Linked DNA regions of Azospirillum brasilense. Each later gene encodes a partner of the first gene's protein in a complex. Links are inferred from orthologs where the notes say so. Each region holds a gene or a part of one and is shown in the gene's direction. Other genes may lie near its edges.

Region 1 (5,409 bases):
GACGGGGTGCCGGGTGGGCTTGACCCGCACCGGTTGCCGGGCCGAAGCTGACCGCAGGTGGCAGAGGGGGGATGGCCGATGGGTTTGGTGCGGTGTTTCGCGCGGGCCGCGGTGGCCGCCGCGGTGCTGGCGGCGGCCTTCGCCGTGCCCTTCCGCGCCCCGTGGGCCGAGACACTGGAGGACGTGCGCGAGCGCGGGTTGCTGCGCTGCGGCGTCTCGTCCAGCGGCGCCGGTCTGGCGGCGGTGGACGACAGCGGCAACTGGCGCGGCTTCTTCGTGGACATGTGCCGGGCGCTGGCCGCCGCCACCGCGGGCAGCGCCGACCGGGTGGAGTTCGTCGAGACCAACTCCGAGAACCGCTTCGCCATCCTGCGCAACGGCGAGGTGGACGTGGTGATGGAGGGGACCACCTGGACCCTGCAGCGCGACGCCACCTTCGGGGTCGATTTCCCGGCGGTCTACCTGTTCGACGGCCAGGGATTCATCGCGCACCGCGCCCAGGGCGTTGCCCGCCTGTCCGACCTGCCGGCCGGCGCCTCGGTCTGCGTGATCGAGCAGACCACCACCCTGCGCAACCTGGAGGATTGGATGGCCCGCAGCGGCCTGCGCTTCCGTCTGAAGCGGGTGCGCTCGACCGAAGGGGCCCTGTCGGCCTTCTTCAACCACCATTGCGACCTCTACACCAGCGACCGCATCGGCCTGCACGCGCAGCGGCTGCTGAAGGCCCCCGACCGCGACGACTACGTCATCCTGCCGGAGGCGATCTCCAAGGAGCCGCTGGGCCCGATGGTGCGCCCGGACGAGCGGCGGTGGTTCGACATCGTGCGCTGGGTGTTCCTGGCCACCGTGCTGGCCGAGGAGAAGGGCATCACCGCCGCCAACGCCCCGCGCCTGAGGGAGGAGGCCCAGGACCCGGAGGTGCGCCGCTTCCTCGGGGCCACCGCCGGGGTCGGCTGGGGGCTGGGGCTCGACGACGACTGGGCCTTCCGCACGGTCACTCAGGTCGGCAACTACGGCGAGATCTTCGACCGCCATCTCGGCGCCGCCTCGCCGCTGGGCATCGACCGCGGGATGAACGGGCTGTGGATGAATGGCGGCCTGCATTACGCCCCGCCGCTGGGCGGGTGAGGGCGGCGCTCTGCCATGCCGTCCCGCCGGATTGCCTTCGCGGCGGCTTTTCCCATCTTGTGGGCATGTTCGGCGAAAGGTTCGGCGAACGCTTCAAATCCGGGCGATCCGCCGCTATGGTGGCGCCTTCCGGGCGCCGCGCGGCCCCTTCAGGCAGTTTCCCAGGCCATGACCAGACCCAACACCTACCGTTCCGGTCCCGACGAGCGCGGGCATTTCGGCATCTATGGCGGACGTTTCGTCGCCGAGACGCTGATGCCCCTGATCCTTGAGGTGGAGAAAGCCTACCGCGAGGCCCGGGCCGATCCCGCCTTCGAAGGCGCGATCCGCGAGCAGCTCAAGCAGTATGTCGGCCGCCCGAACCCGCTCTACTACGCCGAACGCCTGACGGAGAAGCTCGGCGGCGCGAAGATCTACTTCAAGCGCGAGGAGCTGAACCACACCGGCGCGCACAAGATCAACAACTGCATCGGCCAGATCCTGCTCGCCCGCCGCATGGGCAAGAAGCGGATCATCGCCGAGACGGGCGCCGGCCAGCATGGTGTGGCGACCGCCACGGTCTGCGCGCTGTTCGACATGCCCTGCGTCATCTACATGGGCGAGACCGACATCGCCCGCCAGCAGCCCAACGTCTTCCGCATGAAGCTGCTGGGGGCCGAGGTGGTCCCGGTGACCTCCGGCGCGCGGACGCTGAAGGACGCGATGAACGAGGCGCTGCGCGACTGGGTCACCAACGTCGCCGACACCTACTACCTGATCGGCACGGCCGCCGGCCCGCACCCGTACCCCGCCATGGTCCGCGACTTCCAGTCGGTGATCGGCGATGAGGTGCGCGTCCAGATGCAGGAGCTGGAGGGACGCCTGCCCGACAGCCTCGTCGCCTGCGTCGGCGGCGGCTCCAACGCCATTGGCCTGTTCCACCCCTTCCTCGACGATCCGTCGGTGCAGATGGTCGCGGTCGAGGCCGCCGGCCACGGCATCGACAAGGGGCCGCTGGCCCATGCCGCCTCGATCACCGGCGGGCGCCCCGGCGTGCTGCACGGCAACCGCACCTACCTGCTGCAGGACGAGGACGGGCAGATCCTGGAAGGCCACTCCATCTCCGCCGGCCTGGACTATCCGGGCGTCGGGCCGGAGCATTCCTGGCTGCACGACATCGGGCGCGTCGAGTATGTCTCGGCCACCGACCAGGAGACGCTGGACGCCTTCCAGCTCTGCGCCCGCACCGAGGGCATCATCCCCGCGCTGGAATCGGCGCACGCGCTGGCGGAGATCGTGAAGCGCGCCCCGAAACTGCCCAAGGACCACCTGATGGTGCTCTGCCTGTCGGGCCGCGGCGACAAGGACATCTTCTCCGTCGCCCAGCATCTGGGAGTGAAGCTGTGAGTGTCGCTGTTGACAATGGCCGCATCGCCCGGCGGTTCGCCGCGCTGAAGGCGGAGGGCCGCGCCGGCCTCGTCACCTTCATCACCGCGGGCGACCCGGATCTGGAGACCTGCCGCGCCGTCCTGCACGGCCTGCCCGCCGCCGGCGCCGACCTGATCGAGTTGGGGCTGCCCTTCTCCGATCCGATGGCCGACGGCCCGGCGATCCAGGCGGCCAGCCTGCGCGCGCTCCATTCCGGGACGACGGCGCGCAAGACGCTGGACCTCGTGCGCGGCTTCCGCGAAACGGACGCCGACACGCCGGTGATCCTGATGGGCTATTACAACCCGATCCACGCCTATGGGGTGGACCGCTTCCTGGCCGACGCCATCGAGGCCGGGGTGGATGGGCTGATCGTCGTCGACCTGCCGCCCGAAGAGGACGAGGAGCTGTGCATCCCGGCGCTGAAGGCCGGGGTGAACTTCATCCGGCTGGCGACGCCGACCACCGACGACAAGCGCCTGCCGGCGGTGCTCCAGAACACCTCGGGCTTCGTCTATTACGTGTCGATCGCCGGCATCACCGGTGCTGCCAGCGCCGACAACGCCGCGGTGGGCGCCGCGGTGGAGCGCCTGAAGCGCCACACCGACCTGCCGGTGGCGGTCGGCTTCGGCATCAAGACGCCGGAGCAGGCGGCCGATGTCGCCCGCGTCGCCGACGCGGCGGTGGTCGGCTCGGCCATCGTCACGCGGCTGGCCGGCGGGCTTGACGCGGACGGCAAGGCCCGCCCGGGTCTGGCCGAGGATGTGCTGGGCTTCGTCCGGGAACTGGCCGGCGGCGTGCGCGGCGCGCGCGTCTGAGTGCGTCGGGCCTAGATCGCCGGGCTGCGAGCGCCGGCTGAGCGGGATATCAGGAAGAATTCGATGAACTGGCTTACCAACTACGTCCGCCCCAAGATCCGCGCCCTCTATGCCCGCAAGGAGGTTCCCGACAACCTCTGGCACAAGTGCCCGAGCTGCGAGGCGATGCTCTTCCACCGCGATCTGGAGGAGAACCTCAACGTCTGCCAGCATTGCGGCTTCCACATGCGGCTGGACCCGATCAAGCGGCTGGCCTCGATGTTTGACGAGGGCGACTACCAGTCGGTCGAGCTGCCGAAGTCGGTGGTCGATCCGCTGAAGTTCCGCGACCAGAAGCGCTACACCGACCGCCTGAAGGAAGCCCAGACCAAGACGGGCCGCCATGACGCCATCGTCGTCGGCTCCGGCCTGATCGGCGGGCAGCCGGCGGTCGTCGCGGCCTTCGACTTCGGCTTCATGGGCGGCTCGATGGGCATCGCGGTGGGCGAGGGCATCCTGGCCGCCGCCCGCACCGCCATCGCCCAGAAGGCGGCGCTGATTGTCGTCCCGGCCTCGGGCGGGGCGCGCATGCAGGAAGGCATCCTGTCGCTGATGCAGATGCCGCGCACCACCATCGCGGTGGAGATGGTCAAGGAAGCGGGCCTGCCCTACATCGTGGTGCTGACCGACCCGACGACCGGCGGCGTCACCGCCTCCTTCGCGATGATCGGCGACATCCACATCGCCGAGAAGGGCGCGCAGATCGGCTTCGCCGGCGCACGCGTGATCGAGAGCACGATCCGCGAGACCCTGCCGGAGGGCTTCCAGCGCTCCGAATATCTGCAGGAGCACGGCATGGTGGACATGGTCGTCCATCGCCGCGACCTGCGCCCGACCCTGTCGCGCGTCCTGACCCTGCTGATGCAGCCGGTCCTGGCCGTCGCGACGGAAGCGCTGCCGGCCGCGCCGGCCGCCGTCCAGACGGAGGAGCCGCGCAGCCAGGCCGAGGCCGCCGACGAGACGCCGGCCCAGGCTGGCGCCGAAAGGACCGGCTCCGAGCAGCCGGCCTGATCCCGCCATGCCGCTCGCTGAGTCGCTCGCCGATCCGGTTCTCGACCGGCTGAAGGGTCTGCACCCCAAGGTCATCGACCTGTCGCTGGACCGCGTGCACCGGCTGCTCGCCGCGCTGGGCCATCCGGAGCGGCGCCTGCCGCCGGTGGTCCATGTGGCGGGCACCAACGGCAAGGGCTCCACGCTCGCCTTCCTGCGGGCGATGCTGGAGGCCGCGGGGCTGCGGGTGCATGTCTACACCTCGCCCCACCTCGTGCGCTTCCACGAGCGCATCCGGCTGGCCGGCACGCTGATCGACGACGACCGTCTGGCCGCCCTGCTGGAGGAATGCGAGGCGGCGAACGGCGGCGGACCCATCACCTTCTTCGAGGTGACGACGGTCGCTGCTCTGCTCGCCTTCGCGCGGGAGCCGGCGGACGTGGTGCTTCTGGAAACCGGGCTGGGCGGGCGGCTGGACGCCACCAACGTGGTGGACCGCCCGGCGGTCACCGCGATCACGCGCATCTCCTACGACCACCGCCAGTTCCTCGGCGACACGCTGGAGGCCATCGCGGGCGAGAAGGCGGGCATCTTCAAGCCGGGCGTTCCCGCCGTGATCTTCCCGCAGCCCGCGGAGGAGGCCGCCCGCACCCTGGCCATCCGCGCCGAGACGGTGGGGGCGCCGGTCCATGGCTGGTCGGTCACCCCGACCGAGGGCGGTTTCCGCTTCGAAAGCGCCCGCCGCCGCATCGATCTGCCGCTGCCGGGGCTGGCCGGGGCGCACCAGATCGTCAACGCCGGGGTGGCGCTGGCCTGCCTGGACCATCTGCCGGTCAAGGTCGACGACGCGGCGGTGCGCCGCGGCCTTGCCGCCGTGGAGTGGCCCGCCCGCCTGCAGCGGCTGACCCGCGGCCCCCTGGCCGAGGGCCTGCCCGCCGACTGGGAGCTGTGGCTGGACGGCGGCCACAACGACTCGGCGGGCGAGGTGCTGGCCGTCCAGGCCGCGCGCTGGGCGGAGGAGGAGCCC
Region 2 (5,513 bases), 490 kb from region 1 along the record:
CTCTGCCGCACCACCTCCCAGGCGCCGCGCAGGATCAGCAGGGCGACCAGCACCGACAGGATCGGGTCGATGGGTGTCCAGCCGGTCGCCAGGATGATGCCCGCCGCCACGACCGCCGCCACCGAGCCGAGCAGGTCGCCCAGCACGTGCAGGGCGGCGCCGCGGACGTTCAGGTTCCCGCGGTCGCCGCGGTGCAGAATCCAGAAGCCGACGAGGTTGCCCAGCCCGCCCAGCACCGCCACCGCCATCATGGTGCCGCCCAGGACCGGCTGGGGCTCCAGCAGCCGCTGCGCCGCCTCCCACAGGATCCAGGCGGAGAGCAGGAACAGGCTGAGGCCGTTGACGAAGGCGGCGAGGACCTGGAGCCGGTGGTAGCCGAAGCTGCGCCGCCGGTCGGACGGGCGCCGCCCCAGCCGGAAGGCCAGCCAGGCGAGCGCCAGCGCCGCCGCGTCGGTCAGCATGTGCCCGGCATCGGCCAGCAGGGCGAGCGACCCGGACAGCACGCCGCCCACCACCTCCACCACCATCAGGCCGGCGGTCATCAGCAGGACCAGCAGGATTCGCCGCTCGCTGTCCGCCGTCACCGTCGCGGTGTGGGCATGCCCGTGGCTGTGGTCATGGCTGTGCGCATGGCCGTGCTCATGCCCATCCCCGTGTTCATGATCATGGTCATGATGCTGGTGATCGTCGTCATGGGCGCCATGCCCCCGCGGTCCCTGCGTCACTGGCCTGCCTCCTCGCGCTCATGCTTGGAATGGGACGACGCCATCAGGATAGGACCGACGCCGCGCCGCCGTCACGGCGTTTCCGGTCACGGCGATTTCGCTGTCCATCGCAACGGGCCCTCGTGCTAGAGAATGCCTCCGACACGAGACGTCACCCCATTTCACAGCAGACGGGACCCGGCCGGCCATGACCCCCAGGCAAGCCCTCCAGCAGCGCCTCGCCGCCCTGGACGCGCATCTCCGCGCGGAAAACCCGAACCTTCTCCCGGTCATCCCGACCTTCCGCAATTTCGACCGGGTGCTGGTCCGGCTGGGTCTGCTGGGTCCGCACGAGTCGCTGACCACCCGCATTCCCTGGTGGCCGATGATCGCGGTGCTGGGCACCTTCTCCGCGGGCAAGTCCACCTTCCTCAACGGCTATCTCGGCGCACCGCTGCAGAACACCGGCAACCAGGCGGTGGACGACAAGTTCACGGTGATCTGCCACGGGCCGGAGACCCGGCGGGAGGCCCTGCCGGGCACCGCGCTGAACGCCGATCCGCGCTTTCCCTTCTACCGGATCGCCGACGAGATCGAGAAGGTCGCGGCGGGCGAGGGCAAGCGCATCGACAACTACCTGCAGCTCAAGACGCTGTCCGGCGACCGGGCGCGCGGCAAGATCTTCATCGACTCGCCGGGCTTCGACGCCGACGACCAGCGCCGCTCGGTGCTGCGGCTGGTCGACCACATCGTCGAGCTGTCCGACCTCGTGCTGGTCTTCTTCGACGGGCGCCACCCGGAGCCGGGGGCGATGCAGGACACGCTGAAGCATCTGGTGGCGAAGACGGTGGACCGCGCCGACGCGCGCAAGGTCTGCTACATCCTGAACCAGATCGACACCACGGCGAAGGAAGACAATCTGGAGGCGGTGTTCGGCGCCTGGCAGCGCGCCATCGCGCAGGCCGGTCTGGTCTCGGGCCGCTTCTACGCGCTCTATGACAGCAAGTCGGCGGTCGCCATCGCCGACGACGCGGTGCGCGCCCGCTACGAGGCGCGGCGCGACTCCGACCTCGCCGAACTCCAGGTGCGCATCAACGAGGTGGAGGTCGCCCGCGCCTACCGCATCGTCGGCATGATCGACAGCCTCGTGAAGGAGCTGAAGGGCGAGATCGTCCCGCAGCTCGCCGCGGCGATGAAGCGCTGGCGCAAGCTGGTGCTGATCGGCGACGCGGTGTGGCTGGCCCTGCTCGCCCTGCTGTTCGGCGGGATCGCCAGCCTCGCCGGCGGCGACACGGTGTCGGCCTTCCTCACCTGGCTGACCCAGTCGCAGCCGGCCTGGGCCGGCGGCCTGCCGGTCGGGGTGCTGGCGGCGCTGGTGGTGCTGGGCGGCCTGTTCGGCGCCGGCCATTTCTGGCTGCGCTCCTTCATGGCACGGCGGGTCGCCCGCAGCCTGCCGGAGCGCTACGGCGACGTCGACCTGAACCTCCAGCAGGGCTTCCTGCGCAACACCCGCTTCTTCCGCTCGATCTTCCGCAAGAAGCCGGTCGGCTGGAGCGGCGGCGCCGAGAAGCGCATCTTCTCCATCCGCGAGGCGGTGGCGGAGCATGTCCAGCGCATCAACGACCTGTTCACCGACCCCGCCGGGCGGCGCAACCGCGCCCCGGCGGAGTGAGCGGGCGTCCGCGGAAGAGGGAAGGGGGCGGGCGATGGCGGGGCGGCGGTGTCTTCTGGCCATGCTCCTGCTGCTGGTGGCCTTTGGTCCCGTCCACGCCACACCGCTCGACTCGGCGCCCCTCGGTTCGGCCCTGGATCTGGTCACCGGCAACGATTTCGCCCCCTTCACCGGGGAGGACCTGCCGGAGGGCGGCCTGCTGACCGAGATCGTGCGCCGCGCCTTCGGCGAGGTCGGGCTGCGCTACGATGTGCGCTTCATGCCTTGGCGCCGCGGCTACGACGGCGTGCTGGCGGGCAGGTTCCTCGGCACCTTCCCATATGTTCGCACGCCGGACCGCGCGGTGGAGATGCTGTTCTCCGACCCGCTGCTGGAGGTGCGGCAACTCGTTTACCTGTCCGCCCACAGCGGCATGGACTTTCGCAAACCGGAGGATTTCCGAGGGCGCACGGTCTGCGCGCCGGTCGGATACGCCCTGCCGGCGGAGCTGGCGGAACTGGCCGCGGCGGGCGCGCTGTCGCGGGAGAGCCCGGCGGACCTGCCGGCCTGCGTGCGGATGGTCGCCTCGGGACGGGTGGACGCCTTCGTCATCGACGAGTTCACCGGGCGCAGCGCCGTGGCGAAGGCGATGGCCGGGGATGATATCCGCGTCGCCTCCTTGCCTTACGCCCGCGCCGGGCAGCACCTGATTCTCTCCCGTTCGCTGCCGGAGGCGGCGGCGATCATGGCGGCCTTCAACGCCGGATTGAGAAAGCTGAAGGATGGCGGGGCCTTCGAAGAGATTTTGCGCCGTCATCTGTCCGCCGCGCCGTGAGGCATTTGGCGTCTAAGGGAGCAGAACACGCCGAATGGGCGTAACGTTTGCGCCATGCGGCATTGCCAGCGCGACGCAAAGTGCTATAAACGCGCGGACTCGATCTTGGAAAAGGGGCGTGGCCCGTGGCCATCGACGCTTCCGTTCTGGTCCTGAACGGACCGAACCTGAACATGCTGGGCGTGCGCGAACCGCACATTTATGGCTCCATGACGCTCGATGATCTGGAAGGCGCGTGCCAGGAACGCGCCGAACAGCTCGGGCTGGCCATCGACTTCCGGCAGTCGAACCACGAGGGCGAACTTGTTTCCTGGATTCAGCAGGCGCGGACGGAGCATGACGGCATCGTCATCAACGCCGGCGCCTACAGCCACACCTCCGTCGCCATCATGGACGCGCTGATCCTGTCCGAGCTGCCGATCGTCGAGGTGCATCTCTCCAACATCTACAAGCGTGAGGCCATCCGCCACCACTCGCACATTTCCGCGGTGGCCAAGGGGATGATCTGCGGCTTCGGCCCTCACGGGTATCTGCTGGCGCTGGACGCCATGGCGAATATCCTCGAGCGCGACTAAGGAACACGGGAAAAACGAACACCATGGCAAGCTTCGACATCGACGGCGATCTGGTCCGCAAGCTCGCGGATCTCCTGCGTGAGACGGGCTTGAGCGAGATCGAGTTTGCCGAGGGCGAGAAGCGGATCCGCGTCACCCGCCCGACGGCCGCCCAGGCGGTGGCCGTGCACGCTCCGGTCGCCGCTCCCGCCCCCGTTGCGGCTCCGGCCGCCGCCCCGGCGGGCAAGCCCGCCAGCCATCCCGGCGCGGTCACCTCGCCGATGGTCGGCACGGCCTACGCCGCGGCCGAGCCGGGCGGCACCCCCTTCGTTCGCGTCGGCGACACGGTGAAGGCCGGCCAGACCGTCCTCATCATCGAGGCGATGAAGGTCATGAACCCCATCAAGGCCCCGCGGGGCGGCACGGTTGTCGAGGTCCTGGTCTCCGACAGCCAGCCGGTGGAGTTCGGCGAAGTCCTAATGATCATCGAGTGAGCGGGGATCATCCCTTGGCGATGTTCGAGAAGGTCCTGATCGCGAACCGCGGTGAGATTGCTCTGCGCATCCACCGCGCCTGCCGTGAGATGGGAATCCAGACCGTGGCGGTGCATTCCACCGCCGATGCCGACGCCATGCACGTCCGCCTCGCGGACGAGAGCGTGTGCATCGGTCCCGCGTCGGCCCGCGAAAGCTACCTGAACATTCCGGCGATCCTGTCGGCGGCGTCGATCACCGGGGCGGACGCGATCCATCCCGGCATCGGCTTCCTGTCGGAGAACGCCCAGTTCGCGGAGATGGTGGAGGAGCACGGCTTCACCTTCATCGGCCCGACCGCGGAGCACATCCGCATCATGGGCGACAAGGTCACCGCCAAGAAGACGGTGATGGAGCAGGGGCTTCCCGTGGTCCCCGGCTCCGACGGCCCGGTGCCGACGCTGGAGGAGGCCGAGAAGATCGGCCGCGAGACCGGCTATCCGATCCTCATCAAGGCGGCGGCGGGCGGCGGCGGCAAGGGCATGAAGGTCGCCCGCAACCCCGACCAGCTCAAGGAAGCCTACCAGCTCGCCCGTGGCGAGGCGCGCGCCGCCTTCGGCAACGACGAGGTCTACATCGAGAAGTATCTCGGCAAGCCCCGGCACATCGAGATCCAGCTTCTCGGCGACGAGCATGGCAACTGCGTGCATTTCGGCGAGCGCGACTGCTCCGTGCAGCGCCGCCACCAGAAGGTCATCGAGGAAGCCCCGTCGCCGGCCCTGAACGCCGAGCAGCGCGCCTTCATCGGCGATCTGGCGGCCAAGACGGCGGCGGCCATCGGCTACCGCGGCGTCGGCACGATGGAGTTCCTGTTCGAGGACGGGCAGTTCTACTTCATCGAGATGAACACCCGCCTGCAGGTCGAGCACACGATCACCGAGATGATCACCGGCATCGACCTGGTGCGCGAGCAGATCCGCGTGGCGACCGGCGCCCCGCTCGGCTACGGCCAGGCGGACATCCGCTTCCAGGGCCATTCGATCGAGTGCCGCGTGAACGCGGAGCATCCGGAGACCTTCATCCCGTCGCCGGGGAAGATCGACGGCTACCACGCGCCGGGCGGACTGGGCGTGCGCGTCGACTCGGCGCTCTACGACGGCTACCGCATCCCGCCGCATTACGACAGCCTGATCGCCAAGCTGGTCGTTCACGGCACCACCCGCAACGAGTGCCTGATGCGGCTGCGCCGGACGATCGAGGAGTATGTGATCGGCGGCGTCGACACCACGCTGCCCC
Region 3 (5,432 bases), 490 kb from region 1 along the record:
ATCAACGCCGGCGCCTACAGCCACACCTCCGTCGCCATCATGGACGCGCTGATCCTGTCCGAGCTGCCGATCGTCGAGGTGCATCTCTCCAACATCTACAAGCGTGAGGCCATCCGCCACCACTCGCACATTTCCGCGGTGGCCAAGGGGATGATCTGCGGCTTCGGCCCTCACGGGTATCTGCTGGCGCTGGACGCCATGGCGAATATCCTCGAGCGCGACTAAGGAACACGGGAAAAACGAACACCATGGCAAGCTTCGACATCGACGGCGATCTGGTCCGCAAGCTCGCGGATCTCCTGCGTGAGACGGGCTTGAGCGAGATCGAGTTTGCCGAGGGCGAGAAGCGGATCCGCGTCACCCGCCCGACGGCCGCCCAGGCGGTGGCCGTGCACGCTCCGGTCGCCGCTCCCGCCCCCGTTGCGGCTCCGGCCGCCGCCCCGGCGGGCAAGCCCGCCAGCCATCCCGGCGCGGTCACCTCGCCGATGGTCGGCACGGCCTACGCCGCGGCCGAGCCGGGCGGCACCCCCTTCGTTCGCGTCGGCGACACGGTGAAGGCCGGCCAGACCGTCCTCATCATCGAGGCGATGAAGGTCATGAACCCCATCAAGGCCCCGCGGGGCGGCACGGTTGTCGAGGTCCTGGTCTCCGACAGCCAGCCGGTGGAGTTCGGCGAAGTCCTAATGATCATCGAGTGAGCGGGGATCATCCCTTGGCGATGTTCGAGAAGGTCCTGATCGCGAACCGCGGTGAGATTGCTCTGCGCATCCACCGCGCCTGCCGTGAGATGGGAATCCAGACCGTGGCGGTGCATTCCACCGCCGATGCCGACGCCATGCACGTCCGCCTCGCGGACGAGAGCGTGTGCATCGGTCCCGCGTCGGCCCGCGAAAGCTACCTGAACATTCCGGCGATCCTGTCGGCGGCGTCGATCACCGGGGCGGACGCGATCCATCCCGGCATCGGCTTCCTGTCGGAGAACGCCCAGTTCGCGGAGATGGTGGAGGAGCACGGCTTCACCTTCATCGGCCCGACCGCGGAGCACATCCGCATCATGGGCGACAAGGTCACCGCCAAGAAGACGGTGATGGAGCAGGGGCTTCCCGTGGTCCCCGGCTCCGACGGCCCGGTGCCGACGCTGGAGGAGGCCGAGAAGATCGGCCGCGAGACCGGCTATCCGATCCTCATCAAGGCGGCGGCGGGCGGCGGCGGCAAGGGCATGAAGGTCGCCCGCAACCCCGACCAGCTCAAGGAAGCCTACCAGCTCGCCCGTGGCGAGGCGCGCGCCGCCTTCGGCAACGACGAGGTCTACATCGAGAAGTATCTCGGCAAGCCCCGGCACATCGAGATCCAGCTTCTCGGCGACGAGCATGGCAACTGCGTGCATTTCGGCGAGCGCGACTGCTCCGTGCAGCGCCGCCACCAGAAGGTCATCGAGGAAGCCCCGTCGCCGGCCCTGAACGCCGAGCAGCGCGCCTTCATCGGCGATCTGGCGGCCAAGACGGCGGCGGCCATCGGCTACCGCGGCGTCGGCACGATGGAGTTCCTGTTCGAGGACGGGCAGTTCTACTTCATCGAGATGAACACCCGCCTGCAGGTCGAGCACACGATCACCGAGATGATCACCGGCATCGACCTGGTGCGCGAGCAGATCCGCGTGGCGACCGGCGCCCCGCTCGGCTACGGCCAGGCGGACATCCGCTTCCAGGGCCATTCGATCGAGTGCCGCGTGAACGCGGAGCATCCGGAGACCTTCATCCCGTCGCCGGGGAAGATCGACGGCTACCACGCGCCGGGCGGACTGGGCGTGCGCGTCGACTCGGCGCTCTACGACGGCTACCGCATCCCGCCGCATTACGACAGCCTGATCGCCAAGCTGGTCGTTCACGGCACCACCCGCAACGAGTGCCTGATGCGGCTGCGCCGGACGATCGAGGAGTATGTGATCGGCGGCGTCGACACCACGCTGCCCCTGCACCAGCGCATCATCGCGCAGCAGGCCTTCATCGACGGCAACTACGACATCCACTGGCTCGAACAGCTGATGGGCATGAAGAAGTAAGCCGTCGAGCGGTTCGACGAGCGGGTCAATGAAAAGAGCCCTTCTTCCCGATGGGGAGGAAGGGCTCTTTTCGTTCCAGCGGGTGCCGGATTCTCGGATGACAAGGTCTTCACGGATTTCACGGACCCAGGCACGGATTTCACGGATTTTTATATCCGTGCCCAGTGCGGGCCTGTTCGATCAGCGCGCTGAGCAAGCCCAAAGAAATCCGTGAAATCCGTGCCTTAATCCGCGCAATCCGTGAAGCCCCTGTTGTCCGCGATAATCCGACACCCCGTCACGGCGCCGCGGTCAGCAGCGCGTCGCGGCGGCAGCGGTCGACCACCTTGGCGCCGCAGGGCATGAAGGTCAGGTCCTTGTTCAGGCACAGCCGGACCTCCGCCACGTCGCGCTTGGAGCAGACCAGCGCCACCGACTCCGGCTCCAGTCCCGGGTTGGCCTGGACGAACAGGCGTTCCACCTGGGTCGCCGGGATCGACAGGTCGGATTTCGGGGCCTGGAGCGCCTCGGGGATCTTCACCTTGGCGAAGGCCTTGCGGACCTGCGCGAAATAGTCGGTGACGGGCAGGCCGCTGCAGGTGCCGTGCTTCGTCCACTGGTGCACGATCAGCCCGACGCTGGGCATCACCGGCATGGTGGCGTCCACCACGGCGCGGGGGACGGTGCGGTCGCGTGTGCAGGTGGCCGGGTAGCCGCCGTTGCTGTATTGCGGCCACAGGCCGTGGACGATGAAGCCGAACTTGCGCTCGACCCCGCACTGGTCGGGGTCGGCGTCCCCCTGATTCTTGGCGCAGTGGGTTGGCGACCAGGAGAGGCTGAGCACATAGTAATCGAAGGTGCCGGGCTCCGCCTTGCGCTGCGCCCATGACGCGCCGGTCATCGAGAGAAACGCAACCACCGATACGATGATGGCTGACAGAGCCGTCTTCATGCTGGAATCCCTTCTGAGAAAGCGCCTCCACGTTGCATACCATGGTGGGAGCCACCTGTCGCGCGGAAGTGGTGCGCTGAGATAACGTTGCGGGGGTGAGGGGGCAAACGGCTATAGTGTCGGCGATGATCGAGCTGTCCGCATCGCTGCTTCTGCGCGCCTACGCCGCCGGCATTTTCCCGATGGCGGAGAACGCCGACTCCGAGGAGCTGTACTGGTTCGATCCGGAGCGGCGCGGCGTCCTGCCGCTGGAGGGCTTCCACGTCCCGCGCAAGCTGCGCAAGACGGTGCGGCGCGGCCCGTTCGACCTGCGCTTCGACACGGCGTTCCGCGCGGTGATCGAAGCCTGCGCGGAGCCGACGCCGGACCGTCCGAAGACCTGGATCAACGGCGACATCCTGCGGCTCTACACCGAACTGCACGAGCGCGGCTGCGCCCACAGCGTGGAATGCTGGAGCGGCGGCCAACTCGTCGGCGGCCTCTACGGCGTCGCGCTGGGCGGCGCCTTCTTCGGGGAAAGCATGTTCAGCCGCGTCACCGACGCCAGCAAGGTGGCGCTGGTCCATCTGGTCGCCCGGCTGCGCGCGGCGGGCTACAGGCTGCTGGACGCGCAATTCGTGACGGAACATCTGAGCCAGTTCGGCGCCATGGAGATTCCGCGCGCCGAGTACCGTCGCCGGCTGGCCGCCGCCCTGGCGGTGCCGACGGACTTCGGCGGCGTCGACCAGGGGGCGGCCATCACGGCGCTGCTGGGCGCGGAAGGCTGAGGGCGGGAAACGGAGGGCTCGGCCCGGCTGGACTCAGTCCCCCTCGCAGGACAGCACCCAGACGTCGTAGATCGGGTGCTCCATCGCCGACAGGGCGGGGCTGGAAGCGAACATCCAGCCGCTGAACACAGGCTCCGCCTGTTCGCCGGGCTTGTTCTCGATCACTTCGAGGAAGGCCGCGGTTTCCGGCGTCTCGATCGGCGGGTTTTCCTTGCAGGCGCGCAGCGTGATGCGCAGGCTGCCGAGCGCCTTGGTCTCGCCGACCGCGATGGTGAAGGTGGAGGTGCGGGCGGTGATCTTGTCCAGCCCCTGCAGCTTGGCGGCGGAGCGGCTGACCATCTCCTCCGGCACCGGAGCGGCGCCGGCCGGGCCGGCCGGGCTCAGGACCGGAAGGCAGAGCAGCGCGGCCGCTAGGGCCGCGCCGCGCAGGCGGAGGCTTTTCGGAGTCGTCGTCACTGGGATCGTCGTCACTGGGGATCGCTTCCGTGATGTCGAACGGCGTGGGCCGAAACCCGACAGCCTTCTAGCCCGGAAGCGTCTCCCCGTCTACTCCGTGACCGCTTTGTTGAACCGGCTTTGTCGGGGCCGCTTACTGGGTGATGCTGCCGCTGGGGCGGGTGCCGCCGTAGGGGGCGTTGGTGGTGGACGGGCCGGCGGTGCCCTCCTTCTCCTCGACCTTCTGGGTGGCGGTGCCGCCCGCAGCACCCGCGGCGCCGCCGACCACCGCGCCGACCGGCCCGCCGACCACGGCGCCCGCCGCCGCCCCGCCCAGAGCGCCGCTGGCGGCCTTCTCCTCGGTGTTCACGCCGCAGGCGGCGGCGAGCAGGGCGAGGCCGAGAACCAGGAAACGGGCTTTCATCGCTGATCTCCTTTGATGAGTGTGCCGTGTTGGGCCTGGGCAAGGAAACGCCAGCGTGGCCGAGGCTGTTCCGAAGGGGATTGGGGAAAAGTGGGTGGGCAAATGAAAAAAGGGGCCGCGAGGCCCCTTCGTTCGTCGTACCGGTGTGTTGTGGCCCGGTGTGTTGTGGCCCGGTGTGTGGCGCTTACAGCTTGGGCGGCTCGCCGCCCTCCTGGCCGGGCTTGCTCATGTTCTGCAGCGAGAAGATGACCTGGCCCAGGAGCTGTTCGATGCCGGGGGTGCTCTGCGTGTATTCGACGCGGCCGTCCGGCTTGAGCATGTCCTCCTCGCCGCCCGGCTCCAGCGACAGGAACTTGCCGCCCAGCAGGCTTTCCGAGGCGATGACCGCCGCGGTGTCCTTGGGCAGCTTGATGTCCGGGTGGATCGACATGTGCACGACCGCCTGATAGCTCTTCGGGTCGAGCGTCAGTTCGGTGACCGACCCCACCTTCACGCCGCTGATCCGCACGTCCGCCCCGCTCTGGAGGCCGGAGATGCTGGTGAAATTGGCGGTGAGGGCATAGCCGTTCACCTTGCGCAAATCGGCGCTGGTGTAGGCGAAAGCCAGAAAAAAGCCGGCCACGGCGAGGACGACCCCGCCGAGCACGGTTTCAATCACATTGCGGCGCATGAGGGATTCCTAAAGGACCGCGCGGGCGTCTCAGCCCGGAGTCCAGGGTTCGTAATCGCCGGTGGCGCGCACGCGCTGCCCGCCCGCATACTGGTGTCCGGGCGGCCGGTAAGCCTGGAGCGAGCCGGACAGGTTCGGCAGAT
Region 4 (5,365 bases), 130 kb from region 1 along the record:
TGCTGGCCCACGGCTCCGGCCCCTACTTCTACCTGCCGAAGCTGGAGAGCCATTTCGAGGCGCGGCTGTGGAACGAGGTGTTCTCGGTCGCCGAGGATTATCTCAAGATCCCGCACGGCTCGATCAAGGCGACCGTGCTGGTCGAGACCATCCTCGCCGCCTTCGAGATGGACGAGATCCTCTACGAGCTGCGCGACCATTCCGCCGGGCTGAACTGCGGGCGCTGGGACTACATCTTCAGCTTCATCAAGACCTTCCGCAACGACCCCGCCGCCGTCCTGCCCGACCGGGCGGAGGTGACGATGGCGACGCCCTTCCTGCAATCCTACAGCCTGCTGGCGGTCAAGACCTGCCACCGCCGCGGCGCCCCGGCGATCGGCGGCATGGCCGCCTACATCCCGGTGAAGGACGACCCCGCGGCCAACGAGACCGCCTTCTCCAAGGTCCGCGCCGACAAGGAGCGGGAGGTGTCCAACGGCCATGACGGCACCTGGGTGGCCCATCCCGGCCTCGTCCCCGTCGCGCGGGAGGTGTTCGACGCCTATATGCGCAAGCCCAACCAGATCGACCGCAAGCGCGCCGACGTCAGCGTGACCGCCGCCGACCTGCTGGCCGTCCCGGAGGGGCCGAAGACGGAGCGCGGCCTGCGCAACAACGTGGCCGTCGCCATCGGCTATCTGGAGTCGTGGCTGCGCGGCGTCGGCTGCGTGCCGCTGTTCAACCTGATGGAGGACGCCGCCACCGCGGAGATCAGCCGCACCCAGCTCTGGCAGTGGGTCCACCATCGCGCCACGCTGGACGACGGACGCCCGGTGACCATGGAGCTGGTGGACGAGACCATCGCCGAGGAGCTGGCCGCCTGGAAGGCCCGCGTCGGCGACCGCATGTTCGACCATGGCCTGTACGAGGACGCCGCGGTGATGCTGCGCGACCTCGTGGAGCGAAACGACTTCGTGGATTTCCTGACCCTGCCGGCCTACGACCGCATCGTCGCGCAGGGGGCGTGAGGCCCCCACCCTAACCCTCCCCCGCTCTCGCAGGGGAGGGGACTGCCGCCGCTTCGCGATCATCTCCCTCCCCTGCGAAGCGGGGGAGGGCCGGGGCCGGGGCGGGGGCAACACTCAGGCGCGTTACCAGCCTGCCCGACCGGCTTGGCAAAAGGCGGGGGCTTCGCCATGTTCGCTGGCCTGCCCGCGTCCTGAGCCAGAGGTTCCGTTCCCGTGTCCACCCCCTCCACCGTCCCGCCGGCCTCGCGCGGGGCCGAGTCGCTCGCGCTGCTGCTGCTGGTCGGCGGCTTGATCGGGGTGATCTTTCCGGTCACCAAGATCGCTCAGGCGGCCGGCGTGCCGCCGCTGCCCTGGGCCTTCTCCATGATGCTGGGCGCCGGCGTGATCCTGGCCGGGCTGGCGCGCGTCAAAGGCCAGGCGATGCCCCTGACCGGGCGGTATCTGCGCTATTTCGCGGTGTCGGGGCTGCTGTCGATGGCGCTGCCCAACGTGGTGCTGTTCTTCGTCATGCCCTGGCTGGGGGCCGGGCTGTCGGCGGTGGTCTACACGCTGCCGCCGATCCTGACGCTGCTGATGGCCGTGGCGGTGCGGATCGAGACGCCCGACCGCGGCCGGGTGGCGGGCATCCTGCTGGGCTTCGTCGGGGCGCTGATGATTGTCGGGCCGCGCGGCAGCCTGCCCTCGCCCGAACTGGCGGGCTGGATGGCGCTGGCCTTCGTCATGCCGGCGGCGGTTGCGGCGGGCAACGTCTACCGCACCATGGCGTGGCCGCCGGGCGGGCAGCCGGTGGCGCTGGCCGCGGGCACCATGCTGGGCGGGGCGGGCTGGGTCGCGCTGGCGTTGCTCGGCACCGGGGCGGTGGCGGAGCTGCCGGCGCTGGGTCTCGCGCCCGGACTGGCCCTGCTCCAGATCGCGGTGACGGCGCTGACCTACGTGCTGTATTTCCGCCTCCAGGTCGTCGCCGGGCCGGTCTATCTCAGCCAGATCGGCTACGTGGCGACCTCCGTCGGGCTGGGCACCGGGACGCTGCTGTTCGGCGAGCGCTATTCCCCCTGGGTGTGGGGCGGCGCGGCGGTGATCGTCCTGGGCGTGCTTCTGGTCAGTTTTGGCCGGCGATTCGCGCGATAAGCTGTGGCATCGCCGCCGCGCACCGTGGTACCAAGGCCGGTCCGCGACGTCCGCGTCCTATCCTATTCGGTCCGTGATCCTTCCGGCATGCAAACCTTCCTGGAATTCGAAAAGCCGATCGCCGAGCTTGAAGGCAAGATCGAGGAACTGCGCCACCTGACCAACGCCGGCGACATCAACATCGCCGACGAAGTGTCGAAGCTGCAGACCAAGGTCGACAAGCTCCTCCGGCAGACCTACGCGAAGCTCACCCCGGCGCAGAAGGTGCAGGTGGCCCGCCACCCCAACCGTCCGCACTGTCTGGACTATGTGAAGGGGCTGATCGACGACTTCACGCCGCTGGCCGGCGACCGCGGCTTCGCCGAGGACCGCGCGGTCATCGGCGGGCTGGGCCGCTTCCGCGGCCGCTCGGTCGTGGTGATCGGGCAGGAGAAGGGCCACGACACCGAAACGCGCGTGCGCCACAACTTCGGCATGGCCAAGCCCGAGGGCTACCGCAAGGCCCAGCGCCTGATGGACCTCGCCGACCGCTTCTCGCTGCCGGTCGTCTCGCTGGTCGACACCGCCGGCGCCTTCCCCGGCGTCCAGGCGGAGGAGCGCGGCCAGGCCGAGGCCATCGCCAAGAGCATCGAGCGCTGCCTGCGCCTGTCCGTGCCCATGGTGGCCGCGGTGATCGGCGAGGGCGGCTCGGGCGGCGCCATCGCCATCGCGACGGCCGACCGGGTGCTGATGCTGGAGCACGCCATCTACTCCGTCATCTCGCCGGAGGGCTGCGCGTCGATCCTGTGGCGCAACCCCGACATGGCCGGTGAGGCCGCCGTCGCGCTGCGCCTGATCAGCCACGACCTCAAGGAACTCGGCGTCATCGACCGGGTGGTGAGCGAGCCGATCGGCGGCGCCCACCGCGACCCGGCGGAGACCGTCAAGGCGCTCGGCGACGCCATCGAGGAGTCGCTGGGCGATCTCGACGGGCTGGACGGCGAGGCGATCCGCGCCCAGCGCCGCCAGAAGTTCCTCGACATGGGCCAGAAGGGCCTGGGGTAAGACGCCATGGCCGCCGGCCCGGAGACCCGTCCCTCCAAGACCCGTCTTCTGCGTCTGGCGGCCACCGTCAACCTCGCGGCGGTGGCCGTGGCGCTGCTGGCCCTGTGGCTGCTGCCGCCGCTGTTCGCGCCGCCGCCCGGCATCGCCGATCCGGGGGCGCGCATGGCCTTCTGGGGGCGGCTCGCCCTCTGGCCGGCGCTGGTGCTGTTCCTGACGGTGGGCGGTGTGCTGGTCGCCCGCGCCCGCTCCGCCGCCCTGAACCCCATCGACGACGCCGAGTCGCGCTTCTACCGGGTCAGCCAGCGCGTGCTGACCAACACGGTGGAGCAGACGTTGATCTTCGTGCCCGCCCTGGCCGCGCTGGTCGCGCAGATGCCGCTGCCGGACCTGGGCTTCGCCCGGCTGGCGACCGCGCTGTTCGTGCTGGGCCGCCTGCTGTTCTGGGCGGGCTACCTGATCCACCCCTATGTGCGGGCGCCGGGCATGGCGGTCACGTTGACCGTCAACCTCGTCGTGCTCGGCTGGGCGTTGGTGCTCGCCGTCGTTTAAGACGCGGGGCTGCCACAACCCCGCTCCCCAGCGCCTCCGGCTTGTGTCATAGATTTCGCCGTATGCCGCCCGATTGCCGGTGAAACCGATGACCCTCTTTTTCCGCTGCCCTTCGCTGCTTCAAATCGCCCTGTCCGCGATCCTTCTGCTGACCGCGTTGCTGGAGCTGTTCGACACCATGCTGGAGGACCTGATCGGCGTGGAAATCACCACCGCGCACGGCCTGCTCGTCTTCGCGCTGGGGAAAATCCTCAAGGAGTGGGTCGAGGTCCGCAAGCAGTTCTCCGAGACGCGGGAGAAGCTGGGCGGCGCGCGGGGTAGCGAGACCGCCTCGCCCCATGCCGGCTGAGCGCGGTGACGCTTACAGCCAGCGCCGCCGCTTGAAATAGATCATCGGCAGCGCCGCCGACAGGATCATCAGCATCACCGCCAGCGGGTAGCCGAAGGTCCAATTCTTCTCGGGCATGTTGACGAAATTCATGCCGTAGATGCTGGCGACCAGGGTCGGCGGAAACAGGGCGACCGTCAGGATCGAGACGATCTTGATGATCTCGTTCTGCTCCACGTTGATCCGGCCCAGCGTGGTGTCCAGCAGCAGGCTGACCTTCCCCGAGAGGAACTGGGCGTACTCGCCGAGCCCCGTCACGTCCTGCAGGGCGGCGCGCGCCCAGCGCCGGGTCCGCTTGGCCGGGGTCCAACCCTCGCCGCGGGCCAGGAAGGTCAGCAGGCGGTTGAGCGTCGACAGGCTGACATGCGCCTTGCCGATCAGGTGGCCGGTGTGGCCGATGCGCTTCAGCGTGCGGGCGTCGTTCCGCCGCTCGCCCTTGACCGGCAGGGCGCGCCCGCGGAAGGCGCGGCTGCCCATGGTGTCCAGCTCCAGCCCGACGCGGCGCAGGACGGCGGCGGTGCGCTCCACCACCCCGTCCAGCAGGGCGGCGAGGACCGCCTCGGCCGTCAACTCCGCGCCGCCGTTGCGGGTGACGCGGCGGCGGAAGGCGAGGAAGGGCTGCGGGTCGACGGCGTGGATGGTGGCGAGCCGTCCGCCGGCCAGGACGAAGCTGACCGGGACGATGCGCGGCTGGTCGGTGTCGGCCCAGATCAGGACGAGCGCGGTCATGTGCACGGCGTCGGGGGTGATGCGCAGGCGGCTCGATTCCTCGATCTCCGCCATCTGCTCCCGAGTCGGCAGCGTGATGCCCATCAGCGCCTCGGCGCGGGCCAGCTCCTCCGGGGTCGGGTTCTGCAGGTCGAGCCAGACGGCCTCGGCGGGCAGCGGGGTGCGGACGCCCTCGGCCTCACGGGCCCAGCGCAGCCGGTCACCGTCGCAGGCGAAGACGTGGAGCATGGCGGCCCCCTGGGTTTTAGAGGAGGCGGCCGAAACGGCGGGGCTTGCGCGGCTGGGGCGGCTCCTCAGCGGTGCCAGAGGAGGCGCTCGCGGCGTCCCCATCCGGAAGGTCGACGGGCGCGCCGTCCTGGCGCAGCGCGGCCTCCAGCTTGCGCCGGAAGGCCCCGCCGTCGTCCTTGGAGTCGAGGAAATGCCCGACCGCTTCCTTCGCCGAGTCGCGGTCGTAGGGGACCTTGCCGAAGACCGACAGCTTGGCGCGCTCCAGGAGCTTCGGGTCCATCCGTTCGCGGAT

What was found.
Region 2: the proteins of accD (region 1) and accB are in contact, whole or in part, in a solved structure (PDB 8UXZ), measured with the Escherichia coli proteins. The link is inferred for Azospirillum brasilense from one-to-one orthologs.
Region 3: the proteins of accD (region 1) and accC are in contact, whole or in part, in a solved structure (PDB 8UXZ), measured with the Escherichia coli proteins. The link is inferred for Azospirillum brasilense from one-to-one orthologs.
Region 4: the proteins of accD (region 1) and D3869_RS06140 are in contact, whole or in part, in a solved structure (PDB 8UXZ), measured with the Escherichia coli proteins. The link is inferred for Azospirillum brasilense from one-to-one orthologs.

The regions. Positions count from the first base shown.
Region 1 is NZ_CP032345.1:1,375,505-1,380,913, reverse strand. What follows is about bases 2,543-5,409. They hold accD (acetyl-CoA carboxylase, carboxyltransferase subunit beta), read left to right. Parts: upstream 2,543-3,416; coding sequence 3,417-4,403; downstream 4,404-5,409. Other genes in these bases: D3869_RS06740 (bifunctional folylpolyglutamate synthase/dihydrofolate synthase), read left to right, coding at 4,411-5,409; trpA (tryptophan synthase subunit alpha), read left to right, coding at 2,543-3,353. In the rest of the region: D3869_RS06760 (amino acid ABC transporter substrate-binding protein), read left to right, coding at 79-1,128; trpB (tryptophan synthase subunit beta), read left to right, coding at 1,297-2,514; more of trpA, read left to right, coding at 2,511-2,542.
Region 2 is NZ_CP032345.1:882,515-888,027, reverse strand. What follows is about bases 2,543-5,513. They hold accB (acetyl-CoA carboxylase biotin carboxyl carrier protein), read left to right. Parts: upstream 2,543-3,788; coding sequence 3,789-4,238; downstream 4,239-5,513. Other genes in these bases: accC (acetyl-CoA carboxylase biotin carboxylase subunit), read left to right, coding at 4,259-5,513; aroQ (type II 3-dehydroquinate dehydratase), read left to right, coding at 3,316-3,765; D3869_RS04400 (substrate-binding periplasmic protein), read left to right, coding at 2,543-3,190. In the rest of the region: D3869_RS04410 (cation diffusion facilitator family transporter), read right to left, coding at 1-725; D3869_RS04405 (dynamin family protein), read left to right, coding at 913-2,376; more of D3869_RS04400, read left to right, coding at 2,438-2,542. UniProt on the Escherichia coli protein: This protein is a component of the acetyl coenzyme A carboxylase complex; first, biotin carboxylase catalyzes the carboxylation of the carrier protein and then the transcarboxylase transfers the carboxyl group to form malonyl-CoA.
Region 3 is NZ_CP032345.1:879,056-884,487, reverse strand. What follows is about bases 1-2,890. They hold accC (acetyl-CoA carboxylase biotin carboxylase subunit), read left to right. Parts: upstream 1-718; coding sequence 719-2,062; downstream 2,063-2,890. Other genes in these bases: D3869_RS04380 (ribonuclease T2 family protein), read right to left, coding at 2,340-2,890; accB (acetyl-CoA carboxylase biotin carboxyl carrier protein), read left to right, coding at 249-698; aroQ (type II 3-dehydroquinate dehydratase), read left to right, coding at 1-225. In the rest of the region: more of D3869_RS04380, read right to left, coding at 2,891-2,993; aat (leucyl/phenylalanyl-tRNA--protein transferase), read left to right, coding at 3,119-3,760; D3869_RS04370 (DUF2155 domain-containing protein), read right to left, coding at 3,794-4,231; D3869_RS04365 (hypothetical protein), read right to left, coding at 4,350-4,619; outer membrane lipid asymmetry maintenance protein MlaD, read right to left, coding at 4,804-5,289; D3869_RS04355 (NADH:ubiquinone oxidoreductase subunit NDUFA12), read right to left, coding at 5,320-5,432. UniProt on the Escherichia coli protein: This protein is a component of the acetyl coenzyme A carboxylase complex; first, biotin carboxylase catalyzes the carboxylation of the carrier protein and then the transcarboxylase transfers the carboxyl group to form malonyl-CoA.
Region 4 is NZ_CP032345.1:1,247,359-1,252,723, reverse strand. Bases 1,378-4,200 are described here. They hold D3869_RS06140 (acetyl-CoA carboxylase carboxyltransferase subunit alpha), read left to right. Parts: upstream 1,378-2,222; coding sequence 2,223-3,179; downstream 3,180-4,200. Other genes in these bases: D3869_RS06125 (magnesium transporter CorA family protein), read right to left, coding at 4,090-4,200; D3869_RS06130 (hypothetical protein), read left to right, coding at 3,817-4,077; D3869_RS06135 (MAPEG family protein), read left to right, coding at 3,186-3,728; D3869_RS06145 (DMT family transporter), read left to right, coding at 1,378-2,135. Also shown: aceB (malate synthase A), read left to right, coding at 1-1,007; more of D3869_RS06145, read left to right, coding at 1,221-1,377; more of D3869_RS06125, read right to left, coding at 4,201-5,073; D3869_RS06120 (hypothetical protein), read right to left, coding at 5,090-5,365. UniProt on the Escherichia coli protein: Component of the acetyl coenzyme A carboxylase (ACC) complex. First, biotin carboxylase catalyzes the carboxylation of biotin on its carrier protein (BCCP) and then the CO(2) group is transferred by the carboxyltransferase to acetyl-CoA to form malonyl-CoA.